DNA from 3 places in the Cronobacter condimenti 1330 genome. Region 2 is predicted to be linked to each of the others. Evidence: predicted binding sites of a transcription regulator. Region 2 holds the regulator's gene; each other region holds the start of a gene.

What was found. Region 2 encodes Fur, which represses iron uptake genes when iron is present. Its sites were predicted from a motif close to ATAATAATGAGAACNACTATCAA; they were not measured.
Region 1: the regulator Fur is predicted to act here: its motif matches at 2,170-2,192, upstream of sufA (Fe-S cluster assembly scaffold SufA).
Region 3: the regulator Fur is predicted to act here: its motif matches at 2,117-2,139, upstream of sodA (superoxide dismutase [Mn]).

The regions. Positions count from the first base shown of each region.
Region 1 covers NZ_CP012264.1:1,866,848-1,871,203, forward strand. Annotated here, with positions in the region: gene ydiJ (D-2-hydroxyglutarate dehydrogenase YdiJ) at 1-1,452, shown strand, start outside; gene menI (1,4-dihydroxy-2-naphthoyl-CoA hydrolase) at 1,449-1,859, shown strand; gene sufA (Fe-S cluster assembly scaffold SufA) at 2,235-2,612, shown strand; gene sufB (Fe-S cluster assembly protein SufB) at 2,615-4,105, shown strand; gene sufC (Fe-S cluster assembly ATPase SufC) at 4,126-4,356, shown strand, end outside.
Region 2 covers NZ_CP012264.1:1,305,138-1,309,493, reverse strand. Annotated here, with positions in the region: gene ybfE (LexA regulated protein) at 109-390, shown strand; gene fldA (flavodoxin FldA) at 552-1,082, shown strand; gene fur (ferric iron uptake transcriptional regulator) at 1,373-1,825, shown strand; gene AFK62_RS05985 (helix-turn-helix domain-containing protein) at 2,135-2,746, shown strand; gene AFK62_RS05980 (beta-N-acetylhexosaminidase) at 2,808-4,356, opposite strand, start outside.
Region 3 covers NZ_CP012264.1:197,534-201,889, reverse strand. Annotated here, with positions in the region: gene lldD (FMN-dependent L-lactate dehydrogenase LldD) at 1-598, shown strand, start outside; gene yiiM (6-hydroxyaminopurine reductase) at 672-1,349, opposite strand; gene sodA (superoxide dismutase [Mn]) at 1,420-2,040, opposite strand; gene rhaT (L-rhamnose/proton symporter RhaT) at 2,414-3,451, shown strand; gene rhaR (HTH-type transcriptional activator RhaR) at 3,448-4,299, opposite strand.

The DNA.
Region 1 (4,356 bases), 560 kb from region 2:
CCCGGCAAGATTTGCGCGCCGTATGGCCTTGACGCGCCGATGATGAAAGTGGACGCGGTGAAGCGCGGCACCTTCGACCGGCAGATCCCGCTCGCGGTGCGCACCTCCTGGCGCGGCGCGATGGAGTGCAACGGCAATGGCCTGTGCTTTAACTTCGATGTGAAAAGCCCGATGTGTCCGTCGATGAAAATCACCAGCAACCGCATTCATTCGCCAAAAGGGCGTGCGACGCTGGTGCGCGAATGGCTGCGGCTGCTTTCGGATCGCGGTATCGACCCGCTGGCGCTTGAAAAAGCGCTGCCGCACAAGCGCGCCAGTCTGCGCTCGCTGATTGAGCGCACCCGCAACAGCTGGCATGCCGGGCGCGGCGAATATGATTTCTCGCACGAGGTTAAAGAGGCAATGAGCGGCTGTCTCGCCTGTAAAGCCTGCTCTACGCAGTGTCCTATCAAAATCGACGTGCCGGAGTTTCGCTCACGCTTTTTGCAGCTGTATCACACGCGCTATTTACGCCCGATGCGCGACCATCTGATAGCGACGGTTGAAAGCTATGCGCCGCTGATGGCGCGTGCGCCGAAAACCTTCAATTTCTTTATGCGCCAGCCGTGGGTGCGTTCGCTCTCCGAGCGCCATATCGGCATGGTTGATCTGCCGCTGCTCTCAACGCCGACGCTTCAGCAACAACTGGTGGGGCATCGCAGCGCCGGGATGACGCTTGAGGAGCTGGAGCGGCTGCCGGAGGCAGAGAAAGCGCGCACGGTGCTGGTGGTACAGGATCCGTTTACCAGTTATTACGACGCGCAGGTAGTGGCCGATTTCGTCAGGCTTTGCGAAAAGCTTGGGTTTACGCCGGTCGTGCTGCCATTCTCGCCCAACGGCAAAGCGCAGCATATCAAGGGCTTCCTTCAGCGCTTCGCCAGGACAGCGCGCAAAACGGCTGATTTCTTAAACCGCGTGGCGCAACTCGGCATGCCGCTCGTGGGGGTCGATCCGGCGCTGGTGCTCTGCTATCGCGATGAATATAAGCAGACGCTTGGCGAGACGCGGGGCGAATTCCACGTGCAGCTGGTGCATGAATGGCTTACCACGGCGCTTGCCGATCGTCCGGCCTCGTCGGTTGGCGGCGAGCCGTGGTATCTGTTCGGGCACTGTACTGAAGTCACTGCGCTTCCGGGTACGGCCAGCCAGTGGGCGGCCATTTTCGCGAAGTTCGGCGCAAGACTTGAAGGCGTGAATGTCGGCTGCTGCGGCATGGCGGGCACCTACGGACATGAGGTGAAAAACCACGCCAATTCACTCGGCATTTATGAGCTTTCCTGGCATCAGGCGATGCAGCGTTTGCCCCGTACCCGCTGCCTTGCGACAGGGTATTCCTGTCGAAGCCAGGTTAAACGCATCGAGGGCAGCGGTGTGCGTCATCCGGTTCAGGCACTGTTGGGGATCATCGTATGATTTGGCGGCGTAGCACCACGCTTGAGGCGCTAAATGCAATGGGCGCCAGTAATATGGTCGGGCTGCTGGATATCCGCTTCACCCGGTTAGATGATGCGCACATCGAAGCCACCATGCCTGTGGACAGCCGTACCCATCAGCCTTTCGGCCTGCTGCACGGCGGGGCATCGGTTGTACTCGCTGAAACGCTCGGCTCGGTGGCGGGCTATCTTTGCACTGAGGGCGAGCAAAACGTCGTCGGGCTTGAGGTCAATGCCAACCATCTGCGCAGCGTACGCAGCGGCCGTGTGCGCGGCGTCTGCCGTGCTGTGCACGTCGGGCGACGCCACCAGGTGTGGCAGATAGAGATTTTCGACGAGCAAGACCGGCTCTGCTGCACGTCGCGCCTCACCACCGCGGTTATCTGATACCGTTTCACACTAAACCCGGCGATGCCGGGTTTTTTATTACGTCCTTATCTCCCCCGCGATAACCGCCCTTTAGGACAACCCGGCGCCCGCAGGCGCGCTATTATATAAATAGGTATAAACGATACATCTTTTATTCAGGCGGCAGTATCGCATACTTATCTCTTCGTTTTGGTTGTTAACCCATTGAATATTCATCTCTTTTGAACGCTATCTTTGCCCGCAGCAGGCTCTCAGGGAGGGTCTATGCTTAATGAAAGTGTTCAAAATGTGCCGTTAACGGGAATACCCCTGATCCGCAGAGGTTGAAGTGATAATTATTATCACTAACATAGCGTTATCGCCCGCAAGGCATTCACTCCAGGAGACAGACCTATGGAATCACAAGCAGGTACGTTCAACCCCGCAGAGTTCAACTGGCAGGGCCTGACGATGACGCCAGACGCGGCCAAACATATTCGCGACTTAATGGCGCAGAAACCGGGTCTGCTGGGTGTTCGTCTGGGTGTGAAACAGAGCGGCTGCGCCGGGTTTGGCTATGTGCTGGACACGGTCAGCGAACCTAAAGACGACGATTTGGTTTTCGAGGCAGACGGCGCGCGCCTGTATGTACCGCTTCAGGCGATGCCGTTTATTGACGGCACCGAAGTGGATTTCGTGCGCGAAGGCTTAAACCAGATTTTTAAATTCAATAACCCTAAAGCGCAGCACGCGTGCGGCTGCGGTGAAAGTTTTGGGGTCCAGGCGGAGTAATTATGTCCCGTAACAGTGAAGCAACTGACGATGTCAACACCTGGAGCGGCCCCCTGAACTACAAAGAGGGCTTTTTTACCCGGCTTCAGACCGATGAACTGGCTAATGGCATCAATGAAGAGGTTGTGCGCGCGATTTCCGCGAAACGCAACGAGCCGGAGTGGATGCTGGAGTTTCGCCTGAGCGCCTATCGCGCCTGGCTTGAAATGGAAGAGCCGCACTGGCTGCATGCCCATTACGACAAACTAAATTATCAGGATTACAGTTATTACTCCGCGCCTTCCTGCGGCCATTGCGACGATGCATGTGCATCCCAGCCTGGCGCCGTGCAGCAGCCCGGGGGAAATAACAACAGCTACCTGACGCAGGAAGTGGAAGAGGCGTTCAACCAGCTTGGCGTACCGGTGCGTGAAGGGCGCGAAGTGGCGGTCGACGCCATTTTCGACTCTGTCTCGGTTGCCACCACCTACCGCGACAAACTGGCGGAGCAGGGCATTATTTTCTGCTCATTTGGCGAAGCTATCCACGATCACCCGGAGCTTGTGAAAAAGTATATCGGCACCGTGGTACCGTCGAACGATAACTTCTTCGCGGCACTCAATGCCGCCGTCGCCTCCGACGGCACGTTTATCTATGTGCCGAAAGGCGTGCGCTGCCCGATGGAGCTTTCCACCTATTTCCGTATTAACGCGGAGAAAACCGGCCAGTTTGAGCGCACCATTCTGGTGGCCGATGAAGGCAGCTACGTCAGTTATATCGAGGGCTGCTCGGCACCGGTGCGCGACAGCTACCAGCTGCACGCCGCGGTGGTCGAAGTCATCATCCATAAAGACGCCGAGGTCAAATACTCAACGGTGCAAAACTGGTTCCCGGGCGACAATAACACCGGCGGCATCCTGAACTTCGTGACCAAGCGAGCGCTGTGCGAAGGCGAAAACAGCAAGATGTCCTGGACGCAGTCAGAAACCGGTTCGGCCATTACCTGGAAATACCCGAGCGTCATCCTGCGCGGCGATAACTCCATTGGTGAGTTCTACTCCGTGGCGTTGACCAGCGGCCATCAGCAGGCCGACACCGGCACCAAGATGATCCATATCGGTAAAAACACCAAATCGACCATCATCTCGAAAGGGATCTCCGCCGGCAAAAGCCAGAACAGCTATCGCGGCCTGGTAAAAATCATGCCAACGGCCACTAACGCCCGTAACTTTACGCAGTGCGACTCGATGCTGATTGGCCCGGACTGTGGCGCGCATACTTTCCCGTATGTGGAGTGTCGTAACAACAGCGCCCAGCTGGAGCACGAGGCGACGACTTCGCGCATCGGCGAAGATCAGCTGTTCTATTGCCTGCAACGCGGGATCAGCGAAGAAGACGCTATCTCGATGATCGTGAACGGCTTCTGTAAGGATGTCTTTTCAGAGCTGCCGCTGGAATTCGCGGTCGAAGCACAAAAATTATTAGCCATTAGCCTTGAGCACAGCGTCGGTTAAGGCGAGAAAAAGGATAAGACATGTTAAGCATTAACGATTTACAGGTCAGCGTAGAAGAGAAGGCCATCCTGCGCGGTTTAAACCTTGAAGTAAAACCAGGGGAGGTGCACGCCATCATGGGGCCGAACGGCTCGGGGAAAAGTACGCTTTCTGCGACGCTTGCCGGGCGCGAAGATTATGAAATCACCGGCGGTGAAGTGCATTTCAAAGGCAAAGATCTGCTGACGCTGTCGCCGGAAGAGCGTGCGGGC
Region 2 (4,356 bases):
TTGCGCGCCGGATGCGTTGGCGCGCTTCGCTGCCTGATGTATGATGGCGCGCTGAAATACCGCCGGGCCCCGCCACGGCAGCCTGTTTCCCCTGTCTATACTCATACCATGGCAAAAGAACAAACGGACCGCACAACGCTCGATCTCTTCGCGGATGAACGCCGTCCGGGCAGACCGAAAACCAACCCGCTGTCGCGCGACGAACAGCTGCGCATCAATAAGCGCAACCAGCTTAAGCGCGACAAAGTTCGCGGGCTTAAGCGCGTGGAGCTAAAGCTGAACGCTGACGCCGTGGATGCGCTGAACCATCTGGCGCAGGCGCGCAATATCAGCCGCAGCGAGCTGATAGAAGCCATGCTCCTCGCTCAGCTGAAAGCCTTGCAGGAGTAAGGTCTGGTCTGAAAATGCCCCCAACGAACGGGGCAATGTAGCAGAGTGTGCACCCGGCGCCTGATACCGTTTCCGCACCTTCTTCTGTTCTGCTATGATTGCCCTATCTGTGGGCGTTATGCCAGCACCATCACATTTAGATTCAAGAGGTTATTCTTCTTATGGCAATCGTAGGCATCTTTTTCGGCAGCGACACCGGCAATACCGAAAATATCGCAAAAATTATCCAGAAACAGCTCGGGAAAGACGTTGCTGAAGTGCATGACATTGCTAAAAGCAGCAAAGAGGATCTGGAAGCGTTCGATATTCTTCTGCTTGGCATCCCGACCTGGTACTACGGCGAAGCGCAGTGCGACTGGGATGATTTTTTCCCGACGCTCGAAGAAATTGATTTCAACGGTAAGCTGGTCGCCCTTTTCGGCTGCGGCGATCAGGAAGATTACGCAGAATACTTCTGCGACGCACTGGGCACCATTCGCGATATTATCGAACCGCGCGGCGCAACCATTGTGGGCCACTGGCCGACTGCAGGGTATCACTTCGAAGCGTCTAAAGGCCTCGCGGATGATGACCATTTCGTCGGCCTCGCCATTGACGAAGATCGTCAGCCGGAAATGACCACCGAACGCGTGGAAAAATGGGTGAAGCAAGTTTCCGAAGAGCTGCATCTGCAGGAAATCATCAACGCCTGATGGTAAACGGCGCGGGCGGTGGCTCGCGCCGGTTGATAGATAAGAACAATGAAAATAATTGCTACAAATTTTTAACTTTCCCTCACTAAGCTGTACAATGTCTTCCTTAATTATCAGTCCTTCCATGCCAAAAACGCTGGCGGGTCCACGATTTTTAAGCTCTTTTTTGCCGGACGCTTGCGGTTTTCATTTAGGCATGTCAGTTCTATAATGAGACGCATTCATCTACGGCGTATCCGATGTATCGCTCCCTGCTGGAGCGAGTCGTTAAGCAACAGGACAGATTCCGCATGACTGACAACAATACCGCATTAAAGAAGGCCGGCCTGAAAGTCACGCTTCCTCGATTAAAAATCCTCGAAGTGCTGCAGGAACCGGTCAATCATCATGTCAGTGCGGAAGACCTCTATAAGCGTCTGATTGACATGGGTGAAGAGATTGGCCTTGCCACGGTCTATCGCGTACTTAACCAGTTCGACGATGCCGGCATCGTCACCCGTCACAATTTCGAAGGTGGTAAATCCGTTTTCGAGCTGACGCAACAGCATCATCACGATCACCTGATTTGCCTCGATTGTGGCAAAGTGATCGAATTTAGCGATGACTCTATTGAAGCCCGTCAGCGTGAAATCGCGACGCGTCATGGCATCCGTCTGACTAACCACAGCCTCTATCTGTATGGTCACTGTGCGGATGGCGACTGCCGTGAGAACGAACACGCCCACGAGGTCGGCGGGAAATAATTCTCGTCACACCGCATGAATCCAAGCCGACACCTGTCGGCTTTTTTATTGCCCGAAAAGACAAATGTCTTATTTTGGATAAACATCCTCAGCGCCAGTATTTTAATACAGAGTACAATGCACAATTAAACCACATATATTTTATTAAATAGAAATTCAGAAAAGATAAATATCTTTACTGGTCAATCAGTTAGCTATCGGATTATCCTGCAAATTCCTTTTATCCATCCAGCCCCTTATTGCAGCAATAAAAAAGCATCCATTAAGATACAGCAACGACATAATTTTATTTTAACTAAGGTAACCAATATGGTCTTACCCTCTAAACCTCTTGCTGAGATTTATCGCATTGCTGATATTTTTAATAGCTACGGAAACTGGTCTCGGGCGGAGAAAAATACGCTTATCCCCTTGCGGGACGGGGAAATCTGTATCATTCGCGGTGGTCAGTTCTCTCTGATGCGCCAAAGTGACAGGCTGCTACTGGAAAAAAGTAGCGCCCCTTCAGTTCTGGGGCTGGCGCGGAATTTAGGTAAATCGCAATTCGCGAAATTACAAGCTGATTCAGAATGTCATTATCAGTTAATCCCATTTGATTATTTCCTACAGGAAATTGAAAAACATCACTGCCAGTTACATCTGTTAATTTTGTCCTCATGGATAATCAATATGCTTTGCTACCGCGAAGAAATTATGCTCGGCAGAAACAGCTACAGCATGATTAAAGCCAATATTGATTGTCTGGCGGCGATGGACGATTTCATGCGTAACCGCATTAACGTGGCCGACTATATTGTGAAAAAAACCAATCTTTCCCGCAGCATGGTGATGAAAACCCTGTCGCAACTGCGCGGTGCGAAAAATATCGAGATAAGCAAAGGCAAACTGGTTGCCGTTCACCATTTGCCTGATGTGTTGTAACGCCTGGTGTCGTTAAAACGAAAAAGCCAGCCCGAGGGCTGGCGTTGTCATTATAGTGCCGTTAAGGCTGTACGTGTTCTGTCCGGCTATAGCGCTTACCATCAACGCTGACGCTACGTATGAGCACCGGCCCTGCCACGTGTGGCGGTCGTGCGGCGTCATAACGCTGCCAGCGCGCGCCACTGTCTGTTGAATATTCAACGCTCACGCCTGGCAGACTTGTATTCATTTCAAGCACGCCCGTGTTGATACGCGCGCCTGGCACTGGTAAACGAAACTGCACGCCAGCTTTTTCAAGCTTAGCCAGTTCACGGCGGCCCACCACGTTCGCAAAGCGCGTCCAGTCGTCATGTAACGCGCGGGTATTAACATGATGGGTTTCACCGCCTTTGTATTCACGGCCAGCCTGATAATCCTGCTCCCAGGCGGCCCGATGCCAGGCGCGCTCCGCCACGGCCAGCAAGCGTGGGTACATCATGTATTCCATCTGTTTATCCGTGCGTACAACCTCACTCCAGAGTTGCGCAGAAAGTCCGTAAGCGCCCGGCCAGGGCTTATCTGACTTCGCGCTAAACGCACTGCCATCGCGATCGACCGACGTTTCCGCGTTTTGCGGCAGGTTATCTGGCGCAAAACTGAAAATTTTGCGCTCATCGCTAAACCGTGTGCCCCAGTAATACCCACTTTCCGCCGGATTAACCTCATTTGGAAAATCGAGGTAAACATAATCCGGATTCGAGACCACGACGCGAAAGCCTTTATTCGCCCAGTCGTTAACCGTATCAAAGCCGCCCCAGTAGAGCGTATCCCAGAAGTTAACGTTGACCTGTGAGGTGGCGAAGGCGCTGGCGCCTCTCGCATCCTTGAGGCCATCCTGCCATGCCTGCATGGTGTCGATGCCGTGCGCTTTCACAAGCTTACTGACCTCAATGGCAAAATAGCTGGAGAGATGTTCCACGTCGGCAACCACACCGTCCTGCACGCGTTTTTGGCAGACCGGGGAGCGCGCCCACGGCTTGTCCTGACGGCTTTGGTCGATAACGCCCTTCCCGGCCTCCGGTTTCGTCTTGTCGGTATACCCCGCACCCAGATAGATGTTTTTCGCTTCATCACCGCCGAAATGCCATGTCATGAGCGGCTGCCCGGCCTCTTTGTGCATTTGCTGGATCTCCCCTATCACTTTATCCACAAAATGGCGCGACGAATCGAGACACGGATTGAGATAACCGGTGCGGTTGTAATACTGCACGCCAGTGGTGACTGACGTATCCTGGGGGTCGAGGAGACGGTATGCGTTCGCCTCCTGCAGCTTTCCGGCTTTCGACAGACGGTCGTAGCGCGCTTCCATCGCCATCACCGCCGCGCGGGCATGCGCGGGCATATCCATTTCCGGTATCACCTCAATCTGGCGTGCCGCGGCATATTTCACTATCTCAATGTAATCGGCGCGGGTGAAATAGCCGCTGCCGTTGTTGCTTGTATCCGGCCCCGAGCCAAGCTGCGGCAGCAGACAGGTTTTCTCACTGAGATCGTGGCAGCGCTTCGCGCCAATCTCTGTCAGCTCCGGCAGCCCAGGAATTTCCAGACGCCAGCCTTCGTCATCACTTAAA
Region 3 (4,356 bases), 1.1 Mb from region 2:
TCTCGGCAATATCTCGACGTATCTTGGCAAACCAACCGGGCTTGAGGACTATATTGGCTGGCTGGCGAACAATTTTGACCCGTCCATTTCATGGAAAGACCTCGAGTGGATCCGCGAATTCTGGGATGGCCCGATGGTCATCAAAGGCATTCTTGACCCCGAAGACGCACGCGACGCGGTGCGTTTCGGCGCCGACGGGATTGTGGTTTCTAACCACGGCGGCCGCCAGCTTGACGGCGTGCTCTCCTCCGCCCGCGCGCTGCCCGCTATCGCTGACGCGGTAAAAGGGGATATTACAATTCTGGCCGACAGCGGCATTCGCAACGGGCTCGACGTGGTGCGCATGATTGCGCTGGGCGCCGACAGCGTGTTGCTGGGACGTGCATATCTTTATGCGCTCGCGACCCACGGCGAGAAAGGCGTGGCGAATCTGCTGAACTTGATTGAGAAAGAGATGCGCGTGGCGATGACATTGACCGGCGCGAAATCGATTAAAGAGATCACCCGCGAGTCGCTGGTGCCCGCCCCGGAGTTTACCTCGGTGCTAGCGGAACTGCCTGCAACCAGCGCGCAGACCCACCGGCACGACGCGGCATAAGAAACGAGTAGCGCCGCCAGCCTTGCCGAACGCGGTATGCCCCCCTCCCCGCTGGAGAGAGGGGCAAAGCAGGTTAACCACGCCCCCACAACCGGCGCGAAAAACTCTCAATCTTGCCGCTAATACGACGGTTTTGCAGCGTTTTTGCCCAGCTGGCAGACAGCCCGGCGGCGCTTAACAACCGGTGATACTGCTCGTCGTCAAACGGCGTATGCCAGGCGATGGCCGCCGCCTCGCGTACCGATATCGCACTTACGCGTGACACCAGCGCCAGCGGCGCGTCGGTGAACACCTTACCCTCGCCTATCACCCGGTAAAGCCAGCCGCAACGCGCGGTGTCCTGCATCCGCCCGGAAAGTTCGCTGATGCCCGAATGAAAATTGACCTTAAAACAGGGCGAGCGCGGCTGCGTTATCTGGATGAGCGCCTCGCCCCAGCGAAAGATATCGCCGATAAACGCGTTTTCTTCGGTAAGCCCCAGCGTCGAGAGATTCTCGCCGAACGCAGGCGCGGAAAACCATTCCGCCCGTTCAGGATATTCCCTCGCCCAGACGGCGTAATGTTCGCGCGGATAATGGCACAGCGCGCGGTCCGCACCGCCGTGAATTTTCTTCTCCGCTTGCTGATCGCCCACCAGCCCCCGGCTGGTCAGCGACAGCTCGCCCTCAACCTGCACTTTGCCGATGGCGCTCGGCCGGCTGCCCTCGTAGTCGCGGATTTTGCCGAGATAAACCTGAACCGGGAAATGCATACGCGCCTCCTTTTGCGGATATAAAAAAAGCGAGCCGTCAGGCTCGCTTTTTACAGGTCAGGTTGCAACCTTATTTCTGAGAAGCGAAACGCGCGGCAGCTTCGTCCCAGTTAACCACGTTCCAGAACTCTTTGATGTAGTCCGGACGACGGTTCTGGAATTTCAGGTAGTACGCGTGCTCCCACACGTCCAGGCCCAGGATCGGGTAGCCGGATGCGCCAGAAATCGCTTCACCCATCAGCGGGGAATCCTGGTTTGCCGTGGAAACGACAGCCAGTTTGTCGCCTTTCAGCACCAGCCACGCCCAGCCAGAACCGAAACGGGTAGCGGCTGCTTTCTCGAACTCTTCTTTGAATTTCTCAACAGAGCCGAAATCGCGCTCGATAGCCGCTTTCAGGTCGCCCTGCAGGGTGGTGTCTTTTTTCAGGCCTTTCCAGAACAGGCTGTGGTTAGCGTGGCCGCCTGCGTTGTTGCGCAGTACGGTTTTCTTATCCGCCGGCACCTGATCCAGTTTGGTGATCAGCTCTTCAACAGGCAGGTTCGCCAGCTCCGGCAGGCTTTCCAGCGCCGCGTTGGCGTTGTTGACGTAAGTCTGATGGTGTTTGGTGTGATGGATTTCCATCGTCTGCTTGTCGAAATGCGGTTCCAGGGCGTCGTATGCGTACGGCAGGGATGGCAGTGTATAACTCATATTCATCATCTCCATTATTGTCGGGCGGCAGAGGTGTTAACGCCGCGTAAGCAGTGGGTTCATTATAGTTAATTAAATGATATTGAAAATGTTTATCGATGCCGCAGTTTTTATATGGTTATAACTTAACGCAATAATGGCTAAAAAAGGACGCCTCACGGCGATTTTCGCACACTTTTCCGAGCCTTAAGCATCGTCCGAATTCGCCGCAAAGTGTGATCCCCGTTCGGCTTACCCGCTGTTTTTTGCCACCCGCTGCCCCCCGGCGGCAGCACCCCGAAGGTGAAAGATCCCATGCCTCAATAGACTCGTTTGGGTTAGGGAGCGGCTTTCGCTCTCCTCTGGCTCTACAACGGAAACGAGGACGAGAAGCATGAATAACGCGATAACCATGGGGATCCTGTGGCACTTAATTGGCGCGGCGAGCGCCGCCTGCTTTTACGCGCCGTTTAAAAAGGTTCGCCACTGGTCCTGGGAAACCATGTGGTCGGTAGGCGGGATAGTCTCGTGGCTGATTCTGCCCTGGGCCGTCAGCGCCCTGCTGCTACCTGATTTTTGGGCCTATTACGGTTCGTTCAGCGCCTCCACGCTGCTGCCGGTGTTTCTCTTCGGCGCGATGTGGGGCATTGGCAATATTAACTACGGCCTGACGATGCGCTATCTCGGCATGTCGATGGGCATTGGCATCGCTATCGGCATCACGCTGATTGTCGGCACGCTGATGACGCCGCTGCTGAACGGCAAATTCGCGGTACTGGTCGGTACGCCCGGCGGGCGGATGACGCTGCTTGGGGTTTTCGTCGCGCTGATTGGCGTCGGCATCGTCACCCGCGCAGGCCAGCTTAAAGAGCGCCAGATGGGCATCCGGGCCGAAGATTTTAACCTCAAGAAAGGGCTGCTGCTGGCGGTGATGTGCGGCGTTTTTTCGGCGGGAATGTCCTTTGCGATGGACGCCGCGAAGCCGATGCATGACGCGGCCGCTGCGCTGGGGGTCGATCCGCTCTATGTTGGCCTGCCAAGCTATGTGGTGATTATGGGCGGCGGCGCGCTGGTTAACCTCGGCTTCTGTTTCATCCGTCTTGCGAAGGTGAAAGACCTGTCGATCAAGGCCGATTTCTCGCTGGCGAAGCCGCTCATTATCAGCAACCTGTTGCTTTCCGCGCTGGGCGGGCTGATGTGGTATTTGCAGTTCTTTTTCTACGCCTGGGGCCACGCGCGCATTCCGGCGCAGTATGACTACATCAGCTGGATGCTGCACATGAGCTTCTATGTGCTGTGTGGCGGGCTGGTGGGGCTGGTGCTGCGCGAATGGAAAGCAGCGGGCCGTCGCCCGGTGAGCGTGCTGAGCCTCGGCTGCGTGGTGATTATCGTGGCGGCGAATATCGTCGGGCTGGGGATGGCCGCGAATTAACCGGTCATCACCCCGCACTGCTGACGCCACACCCGTGGCGTCACGCCCGTTTCGCGCGTAAACACCACTGAGAAATAGTTACTGTCTTCAAAGCCGCAGCGCGCGGCGATATCGCTAATCAGTAGCTCGGAGTGGCGCAGCAGGTACTGCGCCTGGCAGATGCGCAACTGACGCAAATACTGGCTGATGGTCATGCCCGTCTGCTGACGGAACAGCTGACGCAGCGGGCGCTCGGCAATCTGGTAGTGGCTGCAAAAATGCTGGAGGTCGAACGGCACGTCAAGGCTGTTACCAAGTGCGGCCATCAGCAGATCGAGTTTCTCTCCTTCGCCCGGCCCCGCGCCGCTCGATGCCTGATAGCGATGACGGCGCAGCGTAATCGCCAGTTGCAAGAACAGGCTTTCGGACAAACAGTGCGAGAGCGCGTCATGCTTTGGGCTTTCATGTTCAAGCTGGTCGATGACCTGTCGCGCCTGCACCATCCCCTGACTGCTGAGCCGCCAGCGCGGATCGCCGTTGTTACCGTGCGGGTTTTCCAGCAGATCGCGCCAGTTAACGTTCAGTTGCAGCCTTTCCGGGCAATAAATAATGTTGTGGAGCACCAGATCGTTGACCGACTCGTAACTGTGGCGGTCTTCCGCGCGGATATAAAAGAGATCGCCGCAGGTAATGCGATAAGGGCGGTCATTCAGCACGTGCAGCCCGTTGCCGCGCCACACCAGCACCAGTTCGCAGAACTCGTGGGTATGCTCGGCAAAGACATTTTGCGGATAGCGATCCGCCACCACCACCGGCTGGGTGGGCGTGGCGAAGAAATCCGCTTTCCTTAGCACTAACTGAGGGGCCACTGCGCATCTCCGGGGCAAATAGCTGCAAAGTATCCCCTTTTTTGCCGCAGAAAACGG